DNA from 2 places in the Rhabdothermincola sediminis genome. Region 1 is predicted to be linked to the other one. Evidence: riboswitches for the same ligand, from Rfam matches in the RefSeq annotation. Region 1 holds a riboswitch; the other holds the start of a gene.
The links. Region 1 has a riboswitch for cobalamin ahead of HZF19_RS09630 (hypothetical protein). Riboswitches for the same ligand answer to the same signal wherever they lie in the genome.
Positions count from the first base shown of each region.

Region 2: another riboswitch for cobalamin. It lies ahead of HZF19_RS01030 (energy-coupling factor ABC transporter permease); the one in region 1 lies ahead of HZF19_RS09630 (hypothetical protein).

Region 1 covers NZ_JACFSZ010000010.1:49,723-60,771, forward strand. The annotation lists gene HZF19_RS09615 (LLM class flavin-dependent oxidoreductase) at 1-650, opposite strand, end outside; gene HZF19_RS09620 (ester cyclase) at 703-1,116, opposite strand; gene HZF19_RS09625 (class II aldolase/adducin family protein) at 1,119-1,856, opposite strand; cobalamin riboswitch at 2,003-2,157, shown strand; gene HZF19_RS09630 (hypothetical protein) at 2,305-3,489, shown strand; gene HZF19_RS09635 (hypothetical protein) at 3,553-3,936, shown strand; gene HZF19_RS09640 (histidine phosphatase family protein) at 4,058-4,762, opposite strand; gene HZF19_RS09645 (hypothetical protein) at 4,826-6,025, shown strand; gene HZF19_RS09650 (HAD family hydrolase) at 6,037-6,582, opposite strand; gene HZF19_RS09655 (hypothetical protein) at 6,590-6,793, opposite strand; gene HZF19_RS09660 (crotonase/enoyl-CoA hydratase family protein) at 6,943-7,704, shown strand; gene HZF19_RS09665 (NUDIX hydrolase) at 7,714-8,118, opposite strand; gene HZF19_RS09670 (GNAT family N-acetyltransferase) at 8,123-8,602, opposite strand; gene HZF19_RS09675 (hypothetical protein) at 8,611-9,177, opposite strand; gene HZF19_RS09680 (DUF4193 family protein) at 9,213-9,728, opposite strand; gene HZF19_RS09685 (FAD-dependent thymidylate synthase) at 9,845-11,049, opposite strand, start outside.
Region 2 covers NZ_JACFSZ010000001.1:182,365-193,413, reverse strand. The annotation lists gene HZF19_RS01040 (energy-coupling factor ABC transporter ATP-binding protein) at 1-427, opposite strand, end outside; gene HZF19_RS01035 (CbiQ family ECF transporter T component) at 424-1,176, opposite strand; gene HZF19_RS01030 (energy-coupling factor ABC transporter permease) at 1,173-2,162, opposite strand; cobalamin riboswitch at 2,180-2,370, opposite strand; gene HZF19_RS01025 (cobalt-precorrin-6A reductase) at 2,418-3,161, shown strand; gene HZF19_RS01020 (nicotinate-nucleotide--dimethylbenzimidazole phosphoribosyltransferase) at 3,171-4,700, opposite strand; gene cobS (adenosylcobinamide-GDP ribazoletransferase) at 4,685-5,470, opposite strand; gene cobU (bifunctional adenosylcobinamide kinase/adenosylcobinamide-phosphate guanylyltransferase) at 5,467-6,009, opposite strand; partial or broken gene HZF19_RS17340 (precorrin-2 C(20)-methyltransferase) at 6,097-7,646, opposite strand; gene HZF19_RS01000 (precorrin-8X methylmutase) at 7,643-8,293, opposite strand; gene HZF19_RS00995 (ferredoxin-like domain-containing protein) at 8,290-9,429, opposite strand; gene HZF19_RS00990 (cobyrinic acid a,c-diamide synthase CobB) at 9,490-10,893, shown strand; gene HZF19_RS00985 (NHL repeat-containing protein) at 10,909-11,049, opposite strand, start outside.

The DNA of each region.
Region 1 (11,049 bases):
CAGACCTGCCAGTGCTGCCCGAGCAGGTCGATGCCCGCGCGCTGGGTGGCGCCGATCGAGAGCAACGAGCACCCGAACTTGCCCGCGGCCCGCGGGCCCGAAGGGGAGATCATGGCCGCCACCGCCACCTCGGGATGGGGCTTGGTGTAGGGCTCGAGATGGAGCCGGGCGTTGTCGAGCGTGAACCACTCCCCGTCGTGGGTGACCGGCTCGTCGGAGCGTAGGAGACGGAGGATGACCTCCAGCGCTTCTTCCATCCGGGGTCGCTGCGTCGCGGGGTCGATGCCCAGCATGAAGGCATCGGAGGGCAGCGCCCCCGGGCCCACGCCGAGCATGACCCGGCCCCGGGTGAGGTGGTCGAGCAGCACGATGCGCTGGGCCACCATGAACGGGTGGTGGTAGGGGAGCGACACCACCCCCGTGCCCAGACGGATGTGCCTGGTGCGCTCCGCCGCGGTGGCGATGAACAGCTCCGGTGAGGCGATGAGCTCGTAGCCCCCGGAGTGGTGCTCGCCGATCCAGGCCTCGTCGAAGCCCAGCCGGTCCAGGTGCACGATCAGTTCGAGGTCGCGATGGAGAGCCAGGGTGGGGTTCTGACCCGTGGGATGGAACGGTGCCATGAACGTGCCGAAGCGCAGGGGCCAGTCCATGGAGGGCTATTCGACCCCAACTTGACCGATCGGTCAAGTAGTCCCGGCCCGGTCACGCCAACTGGCGGGCGATGGTGGCGTGGTCGAAGTAGTTCCGGAAGCAGGTGAGCGTGTCGCCGTCGAACAGGAAGAACGCGGCCGCCCGGAAGCGAAAGCCCTTGCCGGTGGGTTCGAAACCCTCGATCCGGCCGCGATGCGTGCCGGTGATCCAGGCCTCCGCGATGACCGCGTCGTCGGCGTGGTAGAGGGCGATCAGCTCGGCCCCGTAGTCGGGGAACGCGTTGCGGCGCTCCATCAGGTACCGGGTGCAGACCTCCAGGCCGTCGTAGACCCGGTTGTTGCCGATCAGCTCGTAGCGGGGGTGGGGGAACACGTCCGGGAGGCGGTCGAGATCCCCCGTCCGCTCGATCTCGAGCAGGGCCTCGATGATGGCCTCCCGTCGCCGGCGAAGCTGCGGGTCGGGCACGGTCAGTCGAGGAGATCGGGCTGCTCGCGTACGATCACGTCGTAGAGCGGCTGGAAGCTGAGCCAACCGGCCACGTGGCTGCCGACCTGGCGTGAGGTGAGCTCGGCCATCTCGGGCTCGATCGGTACCAGCGGGCCGGCCGCCTGCGCCAGGAGCTGGGCCTGGCAGCTGCGCTCCATCGTGATGAACCACCACACGGCTTCGTCCACCGACTGCCCGACCGTGAGCAGCCCGTGGTTGCGGAGGATGACGGCCTTGTGATCGCCCAGCGCGTGGGCGATGCGCTTGCCCTCCTCGAGGTCGAGGACCACGCCCGTGTAGTCGTCGAACAGCGCGTGGTCGCCGTGGAAGGCGCACACGTCCTGGGTGATGGGCTGGAGGAGCTGGCCGAGGGCGGAGAACGCCTTGCCGTGCACGGAGTGGGCGTGCGCGGCAGCCATCACGTCCGGCCGGGCGGCGTGCACCTGGGAGTGGATCGCGAACGCGGCCTTGTTGATGTCCCAGTCACCTTCGACGATCTCGCCCTCGGCGTTGCACAGGATCAGGTCGCTCACCCGGATGTGCTGGAAGGGCATGGCGAACGGGTTGACCCAGAAGTGATCGGTGAGCTCGGGATCGCGGGCGGTGATGTGGCCGGCGACGCCTTCGCTGAAGCCGAACTTGCCGAACAGACGGAAACCTGCCGCCAGCCGTTGCTTGATGTGCAGCCGCTGCGCCTCGACCGAGTCGAAGCTCGGCATGGCGTAGGGGATGGACTTGCCCACGTGGTGCCTCCTGCGGTCCCTGCAATCGCGAAGCGACGCGCCCCCGACGGCACCGAGTCTACGACGGCACCGATCGCTCGGCCCGATCGGTGCGCGGCGGCCCGGAGGCGGCCGGCGGTTGACGCCGAGACCCGGATCGTGGTTTGGTGCCCGGCGACAACCGAGACCACATCGGAGTCGGGGAAGCCGGTCGAAGTCCGGCGCTGACCCGCAACCGTAGGTCGAGCGGAGGCTCCGCTCGGCGAGCCGGAATGCCGGCTCCGTTGTGAGGCTCTCACCGAAGCACCGTCGTGGATTTGCGGGGCTGAGCCTGAGACAGCACTCAGCGCCCCTGCCCGATTTCGAGCAGGGGCGTTGCGCGTGAGGTTCCCGGCCGCGACGAGCTGGCACCGCCGAGGCGGGGCCAGAGGAAGGAGGAACCCACGTGAGATGGAGCAGCACAGGGATGCGGCGGCTGGCGACGGCACTGGTCGCGCTCGCCGTGGTCACCGCGGGGCTCGCACCCGCCGGGGCCACACCGCCGTCGAACGATCCGGCGACCGCGGCCGGATACGGCGCCCGCTGGCTCGCCGGGCAGGTCTCCGCGGCGGGTGCCTTGCCGGACTTCAACGGCGATCCTGCGGTGGGCCCGACCGTCGGGGGCGCGCTGGCCCTCGCCGCGGCGGGGGTCGAGGGTGAGACGTTCGGGCGGATGCTCGCCTTCATCGAGTCCGACGCGGAGTCCTACGTCAACCCGTCCGGCAACGACAGTCCGGGCGCGATCGGCTACCTCTTGCTGCTCAGCGCCGCGGCGGGGGAGGACCCCAGCTCGTTCGGCGGCATCGACCTGATCAGCCGACTCGGTGCGACGTTGGGCACCTTCGCACCGGGCCTGTACGGCGCGGACGACCCCACCTTCGACGGCACGGTGCGCCAGGCGCTGGCCCTGCTCGGCCTGGCGGCCCATGGCGTCACCCCACCACCGGAGGCCGTGGACTGGTTGGTCGACCAGCAGTGCGGGGCCGGCTCGCCGGCCGGCACGGTGGGTGCCTGGCAGGCCTACCGGGCCGACACCAGCCAGCCCTGTGACGCGCCGAACCCGGTCACCTTCGCCGGACCCGACAGCAACTCCACCGCCTTCGCGCTGCAGGCGCTGGCGGCCTTGGGGGTCGACCCGTCCGAGGACGGGCTCGGCCTGCTCGCGTCCTGGCAGCAGCCTGACGGGGGCTTCGAGTTCCTGCCGGGTCTGGGTGTCGATCCGAACTCGACCGCGCTGGTGATCCAGGCGATCGTCGCCGGTGGGGAGGACCCCGCCGCTGGGCGGTGGGTGCAGCCGGGTGGCTCCGCGATGACGTCGTTGCTGTCCTGGCAGCTCGGCTGCGACCGCCCCGAGGCCGAGTGGGGCGGCTTCGCCAGCCCGTTCAGTGACGGTGCGCCTGATCTGCTGGCGACCACCCAGGCCGTTTGGGGGGCCTCTGGCCAGGCGTTCCCGCTGGAGCTGCGCGGGGCCTTCGCCCCGGCGCCCGATCCCTGCGGGGTGCCGCCAGTCCCTGATCCACCGGCCCCGACCACGACCGCCGGGACGGGGAGTCCGAGCGTGCCGGTGGCCGCGCCCCGGTACACGGGATAGCCGCCCATCGACCAGCCGGGGTGGTCCGCCACCGCAGCCACCCCCTGCCCTAGATTTAGTCACATGACGAAAGTCGAGCGGAAGGCGGCAGCGGCGGCGGCGCTCCGGTGCCGGTGGTGCGGACGACCGGTGGCCAGATCCGGCCGTGGGCGGCCCCGGCTGTACTGCCGGCAGGGCTGCCGCCAACAGGCGTACCTGGCTCGCAAGCTCGCCAGCGCCCACGGGCTGGGTGTCGGCGACGTGATCGTCGACCGGGACAGCCTCGAGGAGATCCAGAGCCTGCTGTACTGCCTGCAGGCCGCGATCGAGGACGTCGATCGGGATCTCGCGGCATCGGATCGCTGCGCCGACGTGCGGGACGCACTCCGCTGGCTCCTCGACAACGCCCGGCCCCTGGCCGGGGTGTGGATCGAGCCCCGGACCGCCGACCCCTCATCTCTGACTTGACGTAACGAGGATTATCGGCGGCTCGTGACACCCTGCCGGAACCGCAAGGTGCCGGAGGGGCGGGGTCTGGCACCGGCGACGAGCGAGGGCTGGTGGCCCCCGAACGGTTCGTGCACGGCGGTCAGGTCGGAGGCTCGCCGGCCACCGAGAGCTCGCCGGCGAGGTGGCCGGTGTCGTTGAAGCGGCGCAGCACCCAGCGGTCGCCCACGGCCACCAGGTGGCTGATCGAGCCGTTGTCGCTGCCCGCGAAGGCGAACGGGCGGCTGCCGGTGGCCGAAGCCAGCGCGCAACCGATCACGCCGCCGTGGGCCACGACCACCACCCGACCGTCCGGGTGGGCGCGGGCGATGCGATCGAGCGCGGGCATCACGCGGGCCCGGAGCTGGTCGTTGGTCTCCGCACCGGGAATGAGACCCCACTCCTCGGCGTCCATGGCGGCGACGAATCGGGGATCACGCCTGGCTGCCATGAACCGGAGCATGCCTCCCTCCCACTCGCCGAGGTAGACCTCGCGCAGGTCGGGCTCCACCAGCGGCCTGACCCCGAGACGCTCGGCGAGGGGCTGCGCGGTCTCGACCGTTCGGCGCAGCGTGGTCACGTAGATCGCGTCGACCCGCTCGCCCGCGAGCCGCATGCCGAGCTGCTCGGCCTGCCAGCGGCCCTCTGGAGACAGCGGCGGGTCGCCGTGGCCTCCCACGAGTGGGAAAGGCTGGCCCTCACGGGCGGGTGCCGACTCGCCGTGGCGGACCAGCAGCACCTCGGTCGACCCGGGCGGCGGACGGAAGCGGAACTGACGGTGTTCGACCGGTCGGGTCTGGCGCGTGATCACGGGCTGGGCAGGCTAGGCCATTCGCCCGGCCGCGCGGCGGGCCGGTACCGTGTCAGGCCTATGCCACGCCGCATCGAGGTCGAGCTCACCAGCTCCCGCGACGACGGGACCTGGACCTGGCGCGCGGCTGGCGCGAAGCAGCCGAAGGGCGAGCTGGACGGCTCCCTGCTGTACCCCGGCGCCAAGGTGGGCGACGTGGTGCGCGCCGACGCCGAGTTCTATGTCGACGGCATCACCGTCACGGCCGTGCTGCCGCCCAAGGAGAAGAGCCGCAAGGAGCCCGAACGCATCGAGCTCATCGGTCCCCCCCGCCGTGACGAGGCGCTCGTGACCACCCGGCTGGCCCGCAAGGGACCTCGGAGCGAGCGCGAGCGCGGTCCCCGGCCGGGTCGCGACCACGAGCGTGGTGCCGAGCGGCGGGAACGCCGGCCCCGCCCCGAGCGGCCCGCCCCCGAGCCCCGGCCGAAGGCCCCCAGGCTGCGACCCAAGCGCGCCCATCGTCAGGCCGTGCTGGCGTCGCTGCCCGACGAGCACAAGCCCATCGCCGAGCAGGTGTTGCGCGGTGGCATCCCCGCCGTGCGCCAAGCGGTCGACAAGCAGAACGAGCTCAACCGGGCCGAAGGGAAGCCGGAGATCAACGCCGAGCCCCTGGTGGCGATCGCGGAGTCGTTGCTCCCCCGGTTGCGGGCCGCTGAATGGCGCGACCGGGCCGAAGCCGCGCTCGCCGCGGCAGGAGAGGTCGACCTCCGAGACCTGCGCTCGGTGGTCGTCGCTGCGGAGCAGGCGGCCCGCGACGACGAGGCCCGCGCGCTCGCCGAGCAGCTCCGAGCGGCGCTGAGCGAGCGGGTCGAGGCCGAGCAGGCCGCGTGGCTCGCGGAGCTCGACGAACTCCTCCGCGACGGGCGCGTCGTGCGGGCGCTGCGTCTCAGCTCCCGCCCACCCAAGGCCGGGGCCCTCCTGCCGCCGGATCTCGCCGAGCGGCTCGCGTACGCCGCGTCGGGCGCCTTGACGGCGGAGACCGGCCAGGACCGCTTCGCCACGATCCTCGACGCCCTGGCGTACGCGCCGGTGCGTACGCAGGTCACGGCGCAGAGCCTGCCTGCCAAGCCCAGCGAGGAGTTGCTCGGCGCGGTCAACCGGCTGGCCGGGCGCCTCCCCCAGATCGCGGCCCAGTTCGGGGTCGAGCCCTCCACCGTCCCGCCGCGAGCGAAGCCCGCCCGCCCGCCGGCCCCACCGCCGGGCGAGCACCCCAGGCCCTGACCCAGCGCCGCTCAGCAACCAGCAGCGAAGATCGGCACCTCGGCCGGGCTGGCGAGTACCACGTCACCAGCCTCGGGCACCGCTCGGGGGTTCCAACCCGCCAGCCCGAACGGCACGCCGAGCTCGCGGGCCAGGGCCCGGTCGTGCGAGGTGTCGCCGACGAACACGACATCTCCGGCCGTGACCCCCAGGGCGACCAGGACCGGGGTGAGGCGCTTCGGGCCGTCGAACGCATCGGCGAAGAGCGCGACATCCGGCGACCACCCCAGGCGGCGCAGCTCCGCTCGCCCGGGTCGAGGGTGCTTGTTCGAACACACGGCCCAGCGGTCGAGCGAGACCAGCATCTCCTCCACCCCGGGGAACGGCGCCGCGGCAGCGACGTCGTAGCGCTCGAGGTACGCCTCGACCGCGATCCCCAGCCGCGCACACTCGTCGGCCAGGACGTGGCCGAACGTGACCTCCCCCGCCGGCACACCGAGCGCAAGAAACGGCGCCATGAGGGCGGCGTCGGAGTCGAGGAGCGTGCCGTCCAGGTCGAAGATGGGGACCCGGCTCACCGGAAGGTCACGTCTCGCGCGGCGCCAGCACGGAGGAGCGGCTCGCCCTACCCCGGTACTCGCCGCTGCCGAACTCCTCGTCCCACTGTGCCCCGCAGGAGCGGCACACGCACGTGTCGAGCCGGAGTGAGCCGAGGTACAGCCGCTCAACCTCGTAGTCGCCGCAGAACGGGCACCGTAGGCGCCCGCTGGATCCGTCGTCGTCGTCCATGGGTCTGCCGACAGGCTAGCCAACCGTGCCCGCCGGAGGTCGGAACCCCGGCGCAAGCGACCGGCCGGCAGTGGCCGAGGTGGCCTCGTGGGCGACCTGCCCCTCACCGGTTCGAACCGCTCGGCCGCCACCGCCTAGGGTGCTCGCCCATGGTGGACTACGAGGTGCGTGGACGGGTCGGGGTGTTGACGATCAATCGGCCCGACAAGAAGAACGCGGTCAACGGCGACGTCGCCCGGGGCATGGAAGCGGCGATCGACCGACTCGAAGAGGATCCTGAGGTGTGGGTGGGCGTGCTGCAGGGTTCGGGCAGCGTGTTCTGCGCCGGTGCGGATCTGAAGGCGATCAACGAGGGCCGGGCCGGGGAGCTGCAGACCGAGCGAGGAGGCTTCGCCGGCATCGTCGCCCGGGCGCGTACCAAGCCGATCATCGCTGCGGTCGATGGTCCCGCCCTGGCCGGCGGGACCGAGATCGTCCTGGCCTGTGACCTCGTCGTGGCGTCGACCGCGGCGAGCTTCGGCATCCCGGAGGTGAAGCGCTCGCTGGTGGCGGCCGCAGGCGGGCTGTTCCGGCTCCCCCGCCTCCTCCCCCGCAACATCGCGCTGGAGCTGGGCCTCACCGGTGATCCGATCAGCGCCGAGCGGGCCGCCCACTTCGGTCTGGTGAACGAGCTGTGCGAGCCGGGTGGCGCCCTCGACGCCGCGATGGGGCTCGCGGAGCGGATCACCAAGAACGCTCCGCTCGCCGTGCGGGAGACCCGGCGGCTCATGCTGGAGCTGGCGGGCGCGGACGACGAGACGGCGTTCCGCGAGTCGGGCGCGGCGATGGTCAACCTCGCCAGCACCGAAGACTTCTGGGAGGGGCCGAAGGCGTTCCTCGAAAAGCGCGAGCCCGAGTGGAAGGGTCGCTGACCGGACCCGTCAGGTGAACGCATCGAGCACACCGTGCTCGTGCAGGAACTCCGCCAGACCGTCCACCAGGTTCAGCTCGAGGATCCGTTCCAGCGGGACCCAGGCTGCCTCGGCGGCGTCGTCGCCGGCAACCGGTGCCCGATCGTCGAGAACGGTCACCTCGAAGTCCGCGATGACGAAGTGGTGGTCGTCGTCGATGCGCTCCACCCAGCCGACCAGCGAGCCGCAGACGCACTCGAGGCCGGTCTCCTCGCGGACCTCGCGGACCACCGCCTCGGCCAGCAGCTCGCCTCGCTCGACCCGACCACCCGGCACCGACCATTCCCCCGCAGCGGGGCCGTGCCCCCGGCGCACGAGCAGCACCGAGCCGTCGAGCACCGCCACTGCGCCCACACACAGGACCGGGCCATCCACTCGTTCAACCATCCTCGGGGGCGAGCGAGCGGTGCACGACGATGGCCCGGGCCGTCAGACCGAAGCGCTCGAAGAAGTTCTTCGCCGCCCGGTTTCCCGGCAGGACCATGGCATCCAAGCCCGAGCAACCTCGTTCGGTGGCCCATTCGAGGAGTCGGTCCATGAGGGCCTCCCCCACGCCGACCCCCCGCGCGTCGGGCTCGACGTACACGTCGTCGACCACGCCGAGGAGGCGCCCGTCGCGCAGCCGCTCGGTGTGGGCCACCGCATAGCCGACGGTCGTCCCGTCGATCATCCCCACGAGCACCTCGTGGTCGGCATCGGCCAGCGCGGCAGCCAGCTGGTCGTCCACCGGCTCCGCACGGGCCACCCGGGAGGCCCACAGGTCCCCACCCCGCTGGGGTCGCAGCTCGGCGACCGCCTGCCGCACCAGGGCCGCGATGGTCCCGATGTCGGTGGCGTCCGCCGGCCGGGCCTCCTCCAACCCTCCTCCTAGCCGGACTGCAGCTGGGCGATCTTGTTCAAGATCGTCTGCCGGCCCCGGGTCGCTGACTCGTAGGTGCGGACCGCTTCCAGCTCCTCGGCGGTGAGACCCTCGAGGCGCGGAACGACCTGCGAGGCGGAGAGGCTGTCGTAGTCGGGGATGGCGAGCGTCTCGGCGGGAAACGGTGGCTGCGGCCGGCCAGCCGGAGCTGGGGCACCGGTCGGCCCGGTCGGCTCCCCCGCTGCTCGGCGCTCACCGTTCGGTCCAGCCGGGGCGGCCGGCACGGTGGTGGCGCTGTCCGGTGGTGGCGGCGAGGGCTCCGGCGGGAGCAGGCCGAGGCCGCGGAGCAAGCTCATGGCGGGAGCACCGGCCGGGCCCAGCAGACCCTCCGCCGCCTCACTCCCCTTGCGGATCGCGTACTTGCCGATCACCCGCGCCAGCACGATCTGGTTGCGGCCGCGATCGACGAACCGGGGAAGCAAGGATCGAGCCTCCAGGCCGAAGCCGAGAGGCGCGTAGACGCAGTACTCCAGCGCGGTCTCGACGGGTGATCTGGCGTGCTCGCGGTCGCTCACGGGTTCCGATGATGGCTCAGGGCGGCCACCCCGGCCTACTTGCGAGCCTTCGCGTACTGCCGCTCGAGGACCTCGATGGCCGGGCACACGCTCTCGCCGACGGGGCACTCAAGGTGATCGGGAGGGCCGAACTGGCCCGGGTGGACCAGCAGGAAGCAACCGGTGCAGGTGAACTCGTTCGCCTTCTTGGGTTGGACCCCGTCAACGGACTCGCCCGTGGCCCGCGGCTCTTGCTCTTCGAGGTCCTCGTCCTCGTCTTCGTCCTCGCTGGCGGCGATCCGGTCCTTGAGGATGGTGTCGAGGTCGGCTTCGACATCGTCCGGGTCGAGCTCCTCCTCGTCGTCCTCTTCCTCGTCGCGCTTCTTGCGGGCTCTGGGGGGCTCTTCGACGACGGCGACGTCGGTGTCCTCATCGTCGAGGACGAGCTCTTCCTCTTCGAGCTCCTCGTCCGCGAGGACGCTCTCGTCGAGATCCTCCGCGTCGAGGTCCTCGACGTCCATGGTGTCGTCGAGGTCGTCCAGGTCGCCGTCGATCAGGTCGTCGTCAGCCATGGCTTCCTTCGTCGTCGGGGGCTGATTCTGTCCACACGCGGGGCGGACTATACGTCCTACGAGCGGGAGCTGCGCCCCTCACGAGCAGGTCATTCCCCGCGGCGGGCCCGGGCGGCTCAGGCACGGTTGCGGCGAGCCTCGGCCCGACGCTCCGCGTCCAGTCGCTCCAGTTCCGGCTCCGCTGCGTGGTCGACGAAGGACATGGCCTCCGCGATCGCCCGGTGGCCCGCCTCCTCAGCGAGCAGGCGATGCATCTCCTGGGCCACCAGGCGGTAGGCGGGGTGGCCCTGCGGGGTGGAACGCAACTCGATCAGGTGCATCGCCTCCCGGGCGTTGATCTGCATGGTGAACCGGACGTTGTAGGCGAGCGAGACCGCGTAGGACGCCTCGGCCGGGAACCGCTCCGCCAAGGCGTCGTAGAGGGCGGCACTGCGGGCCATGGCCGCATCGAAGGCGTCGGCCGCTCCGGCGAGGTCGACGGCCTGCGGCCGGGCGTATCCGTGACGGGGGGTGAGCTGTTGCCACTCGATGGTGAGCATCCGGTGACGCTGCAGGTCCCGGAACGCGCCGTAGTCGGCGAGGATCTCGAAGCGGTAGCTCGGCCGCTCGAAGGCCCTGCCCGGCTTGTGGCGACGATTCCCGCGATGACCGGTGTAGGTGCGGATGACCGCCACCCGCTCCTCCACGGACATCTCCCGTACCCGGCGCTCGATCTGCCGTTCCGGCAGGCGGGTGTAGGGCGAGAGCATGGCGGTGACCAGCTTGACCTCGGCATCGGGGTCGTGGTCGACGAGCTGCACCGCGGGCACGTGCTCCGGTGCGACCTCGGCGGGGAAGAGCCGCTGCGCGAGCTCCTCCATCCGGTTCCTGGTGGTCTCCAGGTAGCGGCTCCACGCCACCCCCCGGTCGTCGAGGTCGACACGCTTGAGGAACGACGGGATGACCTTGCGCAGTTCGGTCAGCATGAGATCGGCGTAGTCCCGGGCCTCCGGCAGCGCGTGGGCTCGCATGCGCAGCAGCAACATCTCGTAGGCCTGCCCGGTGCCGTAGATCCCCACGTTCGACAGCGACGCGGCTGGCAGGATGCCGCGCAGGGCATCGAAGGCTTTGGCCCGGACCGCCTGCCGGTAGATGAAGTCGGAGTCGCCGTCCTGCTTGGGGAACTGCTCACGGAAGAAGTCCTGGAGCTGCGGCACCAACTCTGCGTAGGTGTCGAAGAGCCGGTCCATGTCGCCCACGTACCGGGTGCCCAGCGAGGACATCAGGATCTCGGGGGGCCGGTAGAAGCGGTAGCGACCGCCGATGCGAACGTCGTAGGCGA
Region 2 (11,049 bases), on a different contig from region 1:
GGTCTCGCAGATGGGTGAGTGACAGCTGCTCGAGGATCCGCTCGACCGCCACGAGGGCCTCGCGCTCGCTGGCCCCGAGGTTGAGCGGACCGAACGCCACCTCCTGGAGGACGGTGCCGGCCAAGAGCATGTCGTCGGGATGCTGCACCACGAGGCCGACGGATCGGCGCCAGCGGCGCAACGACCGGCGGTCGTAGGCCTGAGGCACGCCACCGAGGTGGACCGTCCCACGGGCGGGCGACAAGATGCCGTCGAGGTGCAGCAGCAGGGTGGTCTTGCCGGAGCCGTTGGCCCCGAGCAGCGCCAGCCGGCATCCGGCCGGGACCTGCAGGTCGCAGCCGCGCAGGGCGTCTGATGGCGCGTTGCGGTAGCGGAACCACAGGCCCCGGGCTTCCAGCGCGAGCGGGCTGGTGTCCGACCTGCTCACCGCCACTTGCTCCCGGCGAAGAGGGAGACCACCACGATCGCGCTCAGCGCGGCCGAGCTGGCGGTCAGGAACGCGAGCGACCGCCGGCGATGCTCGCTGATCAGGTGGACCGTGCCGTCGAAAACCCGAGCGGTCAAGCCGGTGGAGAGCCGTTCGGCCTGGCCGATCGACCCCACGAACGCTGCGGCGGCCAGTGCACCGAGAGAGCGCACGGACCGGCGAACCCCCAGGTAGCCACCCCGGCTCTCCTGAGCGAGCCGCTGCCAGCGCACCCGCTCCAAGCCGACCGCCACCATCCGGTACATGAGCATCGCCAGCTCGCACGCGGTCGCGGGAACCCGCCATCGCCGTGCCAGCGCCAGCAGCTCAGGGAGCGACACCGTGCAGGCCAGCAGCACCAAGGCCGCCCCAGCGGCGATCGCCCGGCCGGCGAGCGCCAGGCCGGTGCGGGGATCGGCGACCCCGAGCACCGGCGGCCAGCCGGGCTGGATCGACACCGTGGCCACCGCGGCCCCCGCGGCCACGAAGCCCGCCGGGACCCGCAGGATGCGGACAACCTCCGCCGAGGGAAGTCCGGCGAGCCGACAGGAGACGACCACGGAGACGCTCACCAGCGGTGCAGCCGGCCACACGGGAAGCGTGACCGCCGCCGCCAGGAGCCCACCGCTCCACCACAGCCGCTCACCGAGGTGGCGAGTGGTCCAACGGTTGGTATGGGCGAGCGTGTCGATGGTCGAGATGGCGCTCACGGGGTCTCGGACGGCGCCAGCTCGTCGGCGCCGTCTCCGAGCCGCTTGTGTCGTGCTCCCACGACGTAGCCCAGCACCGCTGCCCCCACCGCGGCCTGCAGGGCGAACAGGAACCCCTCGATCTCCCCGGAGGGCGGGGACCACCAGCTCTCGAACCACGGCTCGTAGTCGGAGTCGATCGCCGTCACCTCGTCGGCGGCTCGCGAGTCGGCGCCCGCCCACTCGGCCCCCCGGCGGGCCACCAACGGTGCCACCAACAGCACCACCACCGCAGCCAGCACGGCGATCGAGCCTCGCAGGGAGCGTCGTGGAGCCTCCCGGTGACCCACCCACCCGGGGAGCGCGACCGTGCTCCGGGATGCGAGCCAGCCGAGCGCCAGCGAGGTGACCAATCCCTCGATCACCGACAACGGGAGCTGGGTGATGGCGAAGATTCCGAGGAACTTGGTGACCGAGCCCGCCACGCCCGACGCAGGATCCGGGTGGGCCAACGCGAGCTGCACCGCGGTGACGACGTAGGTGGTGAGGCTGCTGACCCCGGCTGCGACACCGCCCGCGGTCGACCAACGCAAGCCGGTGGCGAGGCCCGCCCGGAGCACCCACCACGCCACCAGCGGACCCACCACCGCCATAGAGAAGATGTTCGCCCCGAGCGTCGTGATCCCACCGTGGGCGAGCAGGAGCGCCTGGAACAGCAGGACCATCGATCCCAACGCCATCATCGGCCAGGGACCTACCAGCGCAGTGCCCAGGCCCACGCCCGTCGGATGGGAGCAACTCCCGGTGACCGAGGGGATCTTCATCGCCGACAGGACGAAACAGAACGCCCCGGAAGCCGCCACCGGGAGCTTCTGATCCGGTCGCCGGGTGATGGCGCGCCCCAGGGATCGGAACCCGAGGATGACGAACGGGGCAGCGGCGAGGGTCCAGACCGCCACCCACAGCGGGGGCAGGAACCCCTCCGCGATGTGCATCGCGAAGATCATGTGACGTCTCCTAGCGTCTCGTTCGGTTCACGGACGCAGGTGTCCTGGCTCCCGGATCACCGCTCCCTCTCGGCCTTCCAACCCCGAACGGTCGTGGCCTGTCGGTGAGAGGTCGCTCCCCGGTCACAGTTGCTGGACAGCCCCGGATTCACACCGGTGTTCCCTGCGGCCAGCGAGGACTCTAGGCGCGTGCGTGGCGCACTGCCATCCGTCGACGGACCGCCAGCACGTCGAGGTCTCCTACGATCGAGCTCGATGACCCGGGTGCTCGTGCTGGCGGGGACCACCGAGGCCACCCGGCTCGCCCATCTCCTCGTGGATGACGGGCTCGAGGTGATCAGCTCCTTCGCCGGCATGACCACCGATCCGCTCAGCCGACCGGGCCGGGTGCGAACCGGAGGGTTCGGCGGCGTCGACGGCCTCCGCCGCTACCTCGGCGAAGAAGCCATCGACCTGCTCATCGACGCCACCCACCCCTTCGCCGCCCGCATGCCCCACCACGCGGCCGCCGCAGCCGGCTCGATCGGGGTGCCACTGGTCCGCATCCTGCGCCCACCGTGGACCCCGCAGCCCGGCGACCGGTGGGTGACCGTCGCCACCCTGCCGCACGCCGCGGTCACGGTCGACGAGCTCGATGCCCGGGTGGTGTTGCTGACCGTCGGCAGGCGGGAGCTCCACCACTTCACCCGTGCTCGCCGGGCCCGGTTCGTGGTCCGCTCGATCCATCCTCCCGATCAGCTCCCGCCCCGCACCACCCTCATCCTCGATCGAGGGCCTTTCGAGCTGCCCGCGGAGCGGGACCTGATTCTGCGGCACGGTGTGGATGCCCTGGTGGCCAAGAACGCGGGGGGCACCGCCACCCGGGCGAAGCTGGACGCGGCCCGGGAGCTCGGGCTTCCGGTGATCATGATCGAGCGCCCGGCCCAGCCGTCCGTGCCGCACGTGCAGACGGTCGAAGCCGCCCGGCGATGGGTGCAGGCCATCCTGAGCCGAGGGTGAGGCCACGGGTCACAGCTCGTCCAGCGTCGCAGTCCCGACCAGCGCCTCCCGTGCAGCGCGCAACAGCGGTACCGCCAAGATCGCCCCCCCACCTTCGCCGGTGCGGACACCTAGCTCGAACAGGGGGCGCAACCCCAGCAGCTCCAATCCCACGGCAGCAGCCGGTTCGGGTGAGCGGTGGGATGCCACCATCGCGTCGCGCACACCAGGCACCAGACGCTCGGCCACGACCGCAGCGGCGACGGTGACAACCCCGTCGAGCACCACGGGTACCCCGATCGACGCTGCACCCATCACGAAGCCGGCGATCGCCGCCACTTCCAGACCGCCGAGCCGGCTCAATGCCTCCAGCGGCCCGGCGTCGACCGGCACGGCCGCCACAGCGTCGGCCACCACCCGGCGTTTCCGCTCCAGCGCATCGTCGGGGATCCCGGCCCCCCGACCGGTGAGCGCCATGGGGTCCTCACCGCTCGACCAGGCCAACATCGCCGCCGCAACCGTGGTGTTGCCGATCCCCACCTCGCCGACGCACAAGGTGCGGGCCCCACCCGCCACCAGCCGTTCCGCGGTCCGGATTCCCACGGTGAGGGCAGCCTCCACCTCCTCCGGCTCCAACGTCATACCCGAACGGATGTCTCTCGTGCCCGAGCGCACCCGCTGATCGACCACCCCGGGTGGGGTCGACCCGGTGGCCAAGCCGACGTCGATGACCTCGACCGAGACGCCCGCCGATCGGGCCAGCGTCGACCCAAGTCCCCGGCCACTCGCCAGCAGCCCGGCCACCTGTCGGCTGATGGTCCAGGGCCACGGGGTCACCACATCGGGCTCGGCCACCCCGTGATCGGCGACGAACACCGCGCACACGGCCGGGTCCACCGGCGGCAACGGTTGGCGGAGGAGGCCCGCCGACCGGCAGAGGGTCTCCTCCAGGACACCGAGCGAGCCCGGGGGCTTGGCCAGTCGATCGAAGCGGTCCTGGCAAGCAGCAGCACAACCCGGATCGGGCCCTCGCAGTGGTGGGGCGACCCAGCCCGCCCGCGAGGCGAGTGCGCTGCGAGCGGCGCGCTCGACGGTCCAGGCCAGGTCGACTCCGACGAAGGCGAACGTGGCGCCGGCCGCGTCGGCGGCCCGCTCGTCGTCCACCGTGTCACCGATGTACAGCGCCCGACCGGGTGAGACCCCGAGTTGATCCAGAGCGACTCGCAACGGTGCCGGGTCCGGCTTGTGCACCCCCAGCGGCGCGGTGGCCACCACGGTCTCGAACAGCTCCCCGATGCCTACCGAGCGCAGGTGCGCCCGGACCTGCTCGGCGTCCATCACCGCGGTGTTGGTGACCACCCCGAGCCGGACCGACCCATCCAGCACCTGGAGGGCCTCGACCACACCCGGCCGCAGCACTGGGACCAGCTCCGCCAGCGGGGTCGCCGCCGGCGCCTGCTCGACCAACGTCCCACCCACGTCGAAGAGCACCGCATCGACGCGCTCGGCGAGCGCCTCGACCCATTGCTGCCCAGCTCGACCACTCAGGACGCCATCCACCACAGGACCTCCCATCCGGCGTTGACCATCACCACCACCGCCAGCAAGGCGGCGGTCTCCCCGACCTGCTCCGCCGCACCGAGAACGTCACCGTTCACCCCACCCAGCCGGCGCTGACCCCAACGAAGGATGCCGAACGCCCCTGACACCGCTGCAGCCAGCGCCACCAGCCCGACCGGGCCGGCCAGCGCTACCGCGATCACCACTCCCCACGCTGCGGCCGCGACAAGGTCGGAACCCCGCCGGCCCCGGAGTACGGCTGCTCCCAGTCCGCGGTCGAGCGGCCGTGCACCCGGCGTGGCCCAGACGAGCCCGGCGCGGGCCGCGCTGTGGGCCAACACCAGCGCGCCAGCCCCGGCCGGCGGGGCCAGGCCCGCCAGCAGCGCCCACTGCCCGAGCAGCTGGAGCACCACCGCGACCACCCCGTAAGTGCCATGCCGCGGGTCGTCGAGCAGGGTCCGGCGCTGCTCGACGTCGCGACCGCCGATGAGGGCATCGCAGCTGTCGGCGAGCCCGTCGAGGTGGAAAGCACCGGTCGTGAGCGCCGTCGCAGCCAGCGCCGCCACTGCGGCCACCGCTGGGCTGGCCACCACCCCCACGACGAGCCAGACCGCGGCGCCAACCCCACCGACCAGCGCACCCACGAGTGGGAACCAGCCCAGCACGCCGCCGGTCGCCACGGCACCGGACCGGACGGGAAGGCGAGTCAGCAGCCCGATCGCGGCCCGCAGGTCGCTGCACGCTCCTGCTCGGGGCGACGCATCGGTCACGGCAGTCGACGGATCACATCGAGGGACTGCAGTTCGATCCCCCGGCCCGCGCACACCAACACCACCCGATCGGCCCCGGCCGCCAGCGTCGCGTTGACCCGACCCAGGACATCCCGGTAGCGCCGACCGAGGTCGGTCTCAGGAACGAGCCCGAGGCCGACCTCGTTGGTGACCACGATGCTCGGCCCGCTCCGCCGGGCCAAGACCTCTGCGAGGTGGCGGGCCTTCGCCTCCAGCTGCGCCTCCGTCACCCCGTGGTGGAACAGGTTCCCGACCCACACCGTCAGGCAGTCGAGCAGGACGCAACCGTCATCGGGAACCGACACGATCGCCGACGCGGGATCGAGTGGTTCTTCGATCGTGGCCCAGCCGGCCGGTCGGGCCGCTCGATGAGCGGCGATCCGTGCCGCCATCTCCTCGTCGATGGGCTGCGCGGTCACCACCACGGTGATGGGCCGCTCGCTGCACGCCGCCAGCCGCTCGGCGTACGCGCTCTTGCCTGCTCGAGCCCCCCCGGTCAGCAACCACCGTCCTGCCACGGCCGGTGCTTCAGCGGACACGGCCTCACCCGCGACCGTGTCGCCGGCGGGGGAAGGCCTTGGTTCGGGCTCGGCGGTGGGATCCTCGTACCGACGGGAGGTGTAGACGAAGGCTCGCTCCCGACGGTCGACCCGGCGAGTCGTGGCGGAGCCGACGATCACCACGGTCGACATGTCGACCGGCTCCGGATCGACGTCGCCCAGTGTCGTGACCACGACCTGTTCCCCGCTGCGGCCGATCCGCCGGCCGAGCACGACCGGCGTCGCTGGTGGCCGGTGGTGTCGCAGGACCTCGAGGGCCCGGGTGAACTGCCAGGGTCGGTGCCGGCTCTTGGGGTTGTAGAGCGCCAGCACGAACCCTGCCGCGGCGGCGGCCTCGAGGCGGGACTCGATCACCGCCCACGGCTTCAACACGTCCGACAGCGACAGGACCGCGAAATCATGACCGAGCGGGGCCCCCACTCGGGCGGCGAGGGCCTGGGCGGCGCTGATACCCGGTTCGATGGTCACCTCCACCCCCGGCCAGCCGTCCGGGTGGGCGTCGAGCTGCTCGCACACCGCGGCGGCCATGCCGAACACCCCCGGATCCCCCGAGGACGCCACCACGACGTCCCCGCCCCTGGCCGCCAGGTCGAGCGCGAGCCGAGCCCGCTCGACCTCTACCCGGTTCCCGGATCCGTGGCGACGGGCGGTGAGTGCCCTGCCGAACATGTCGGCGAGCAAAGCGAGGTACGGCTCGTAGCCGACGATGTCGGTGGCCTCGAGCACTCGACGGCGCACCGCCGGCGTGCACCAGTCCGCCGAACCCGGCCCGATACCGACGACGCTCACCCGGCCGGGCCGCCGGGCCCCAGGCCGGGCGCTCACCGTCCCAGCCCGGCCAGCCGAGGGCCGGGCACGAGCACCAGTGAGAAGTACGGAGGGGTGCGGGAGCCGATCTCGCGCACGGGCATCACGAGCTGGTCTGGGTGACTGGCGCGCTCGACGTAGATCGCGTCGTCGATCCGCCCGGTGGCTTCGAGCGCGGCGACCACCCGCTGGAGGTGGCGACCGATCTTGAGGATCACCACGGCTTCGGTACCGGCCAGTGCCTGCTTGAGGTCCTCGGCCAGCATGGTGGCGGTCACCACCGTGAACCGCTCGTCGCCGGACACCAGGGGCATACCGGCCAGCCCACACGCTGCGGAGACCGAGGTGATGCCAGGGATCACCTCGGCTCGAAAGCGGTCCGCGAGCCGGATGTGCAGGTGCATGTAGCTGCCGTAGAACAGCGGGTCGCCCTCGCTGAGCACCGCCACGTCGCGACCGGCGTCGAGGTGGGCGGCGAGGCGCTCGGCCGCGTCGTCGTGGAACCGATCCAGCAGTGAGCGGTAGACCTCGACCCCCACGGGCTCGACGGTCACGGGGTACTCGAGCCGCTCCAGGGTCTGTCCCGGGCGTAGGAACTGCTCGACGGTGCACCGGGCGTGGCCTCTCCGACCGCGGGCTGCCACGTACGCCACGACCGGACAGCTCTGCAGCACCCGCAACCCCCGGAGGGTCAAGAGCTCGGGATCGCCCGGGCCGACCCCCAGGCCGTAGAGGCGGCCCGGGTCGCCGACTGCGCCGCCACCCTGTCCCGCGGGGGTGACGTTCATCGGGGCACGACCTCCCGCTCGTCGGCCAGGGCGTTCACCGCCGCGCAGGCCATGGCACTGCCTCCCCGCCGGCCGTGGAGGGTGAGGTACGGCACCTCATGGGGCAGGGTGGCCAGCGCCTCCTTGGACTCCGCCGCGCCGATGAAGCCGACCGGCACCCCGATCACCGCCGCTGGGCGGGCGACGCCGTCGAGCATGAGCTCGAGGAGCCGGAACAGCGCGGTCGGCGCGTTGCCCACCACCGCGAGCCCGCCGTCGAGGGTGTCGAGCCAGAGCTCGACCGCCGCGGCGGCCCGGGTGGTGCCGAGACGCCGGGCCAGTTCCGGGACCTCCGGGTCGCCCAACGCGCAGCGAACGTCCACGCCGGCCGGGAGCCGGGCCCGGGTGATGCCCCGGGCCACCATCTCGCTGTCGCACCACACCGTGGCCCCCCGCCGGAGGGCACCCGTGGCCTCGGCGACGAAGCCATCGCTGGCTTGGAGGAGCTCCACGATCCCGGTGTCCCCAGCCGCGTGCACCATGCGCACCACCACGGGTTCGAGCACACCGAAGCACGCCAGCCGCTCACCGAGCTCCTCTCGGATCAGCGCGAACGACCCTCGGGTGATCGCTGCGCCATCACGCTCGTACTCGAGCCTGGTGCTCACCCAACCTCCTCCACGTGAAGGCCATCGGGCGTGGCCACTAGCTCACGCACCCCGGGCGGGGCACCGCAGCGCTTCGGGCAGCCCGAGATGTGGAGCCGCCGGCCCCGGGTGTCGGCCAGACGGGCACGCGCCAGGGCGTGGGTATCCACCAGCGCGCTGGGGCAGCCCTGCGAACCGATGCACGCCGACACCCAACGTCGGGGGTCGCGCGGGGAGACCACCCAGCCCACCGCGGCGAGCTGTTCGAGGGTACCGGCGAGCTCGGCGGCCCCGGCGTCGGCGGCTTCCTCGCCGGAGGCCACGAGCAGCACTCCTCGACCCGGCTCGGGTCGCACCGAGACCGGCCCTTCGGCGACACGGGCCAACAGGTGGAGTGCATCGGCGGTGGCGACGCCGAGCGGCGGCGCGCCCGGCGCAACGGCGCGATCACCCACCTTCCGGATCCCCCACCAGGCCTCCCGCTCGACGGGTTCGGACCGCATGGGGCCCCACCCGTCAGCCACGCCGGGCAGGTCCCGAGCCCGGCAACCGGCGTCGGCGCAGCGACGGATCACCGCTGCGACCGCATGCAGGATGGCGAGTGGGTCGCCGGCGCTGGCCACGACGGCGCCTGCCACCCGAACCTGCCAGGAGGACCCATGGTCGACCACCGCCACATCCGCCGATGAGGTGGGAACCGGCCACGGCCCGCCGCCGTCGACCACCGCCCACCACTTGGCTGGGAGACCGTCGCCGAGATCCACCACGAGCTGCTCCAGCCGGCGGACCACCTCGCGCCGGGCACTGGCCCGGTCGGGAGACGCGCCGATGTCAAGGAGCGGATCGCAGACCACGGCTCGCTGCCCGTCGGCGGCCGGGTTCCGGTTGGCCAGCCCGGCCCCGGCCAACAGCTCTGCCGTTCGGTCCAGGTGCCTGACCGCCAAGCCGCGCACCTGCAGGTTCCCCCGGCGGGTGATCTCCACCAGGCCGTTGCCCCGGGTCTCCGCCAGGGTGGCGACCACCCGCCACTGGTCGGAGCTCACCGGTCGGCAGCCGACCGGAAGGCGCACCAACCAGCCATCTCGGCTCGCGAGGGGTTCGGCCAGTGAGGGACACCACCCGCGCACTGCCGGGGGGACCGGGGTGGAGCTGCGCATGGCTGCGGGACCCTAGCACCTATGTAGGGCATGGCACCCTACGTGACCTACGGTGAGGCGATGACTTCCGATCGCCTGGGCGTCCTCCCCCCGAGGGTGGTGATCGCGGGGACCCGCTCCGGCGCGGGCAAGACCACGGTCGCCACCGGCCTGCTCGCCGCATTCACTCGGGCGGGCGTGCATACGGCAGCGGCAAAGGTCGGGCCGGACTACATCGACCCTGGCTACCACGAGCTCGCCACCGGTCGCCCCTCACGCAACCTCGACCCGTGGATGTGCGGGGAGGACGCGGTGCTCGAAGTGGCCGCCCGGGCGGCCACCGGCTGCGGCCTGCTGGTGATCGAAGGGGTGATGGGACTCTTCGACGGTGCAGCGGACGCCACACCGTCGTCGACGGCAGACGTGGCCGCCCTGCTCGGCGCACCGGTGCTCTTGGTGGTGGATGCGGCAGGGACCGGCCGGTCGGTGGCCGCGACCGTCCACGGGTTCGCCACGTTCGACCCTCGGGTCCGGGTCGGGGGGGTGATCCTCAACCGGGTGGCCACCGAGAGCCACGAGCGGATGCTGCGCGACGCGCTGGCGCCCACCGGTGTGCCCGTGCTCGGTGCCCTCCGGCGGGACGACCGTCTTCACTGGCCTGACCGGCACCTGGGCCTGGTGCCGGTCATCGAGCGGCGACACGAGCTGGTGCGCAACCTCGAGGCGCTGGCCGCCGCCATCACCGAGCAGGTCGACCTGGGGGGCGTGCGGGAGCTGGCTGCGCATGCCTCACGGTTCCCCGTGCCGGACTCCGGTGGTGAGGAGCGCTCAGCTGGGCCGAGTCGGCCATCCCGGGTGCGCATCGCCGTGGCCACCGGGCGGGCCTTCAGCTTCTGCTACCCCGACAACCTGGAGGTCCTGCAGCGGGCAGGGGCCGAGCTGCTCCCCTTCGACCCGCTCGCCGACCGTTCACTCCCGCCGTCCATCGACGGGTTGTACGCAGGCGGCGGCTTCCCCGAGATCTACGCCGCGGAGCTCGCCGGCAACGTCGAGCTGCACGCCGCGCTGCGAGACGGCACCCGCCGCGGGCTCGTGGTCTGGGCCGAGTGCGGTGGCCTGCTGTGGCTCACCCGGGCCATCGACGGGCACCCGATGGCCGCTGTGGTGGAAGCCGAAGCGACCATGACCCCTCGACCCACCCTGGGCTACCGCACCGCGACGACCTGCATGCCGACACCGTTCGGCCCGCCGGGGACCGAACTGCGCGGGCACGAGTTCCATTACTCGGCCGTGCGCCCCGCCGGTGAGGCGCTACGGATGCGAGGACGGGAGGGGGTGACCACCGGCGGCTTCGGGAACCCCCGGATGCTGGCGTCGTACCTGCACCTGCACCTCGCGGGTCACGAGCATCTCGCCACCCGCTTCGTCGAGACCTGCCGGACCGGCAAGCTGGTCACACCGACCGCCGGCGAGTCGCCATCCTGACCGGGTCGCCCGCCATCAGCGGCGAGCGCGGGAGCCGAGGCTACGCCGGGCCAGCACCACGAGGACCGAGCCACCACCGATCGCCACCAGCGCCGTCAACACCGCCCACGACGGGTCTGAACCGGTGCGGGGCAGGCTCGAGGGGGACCCTGACGT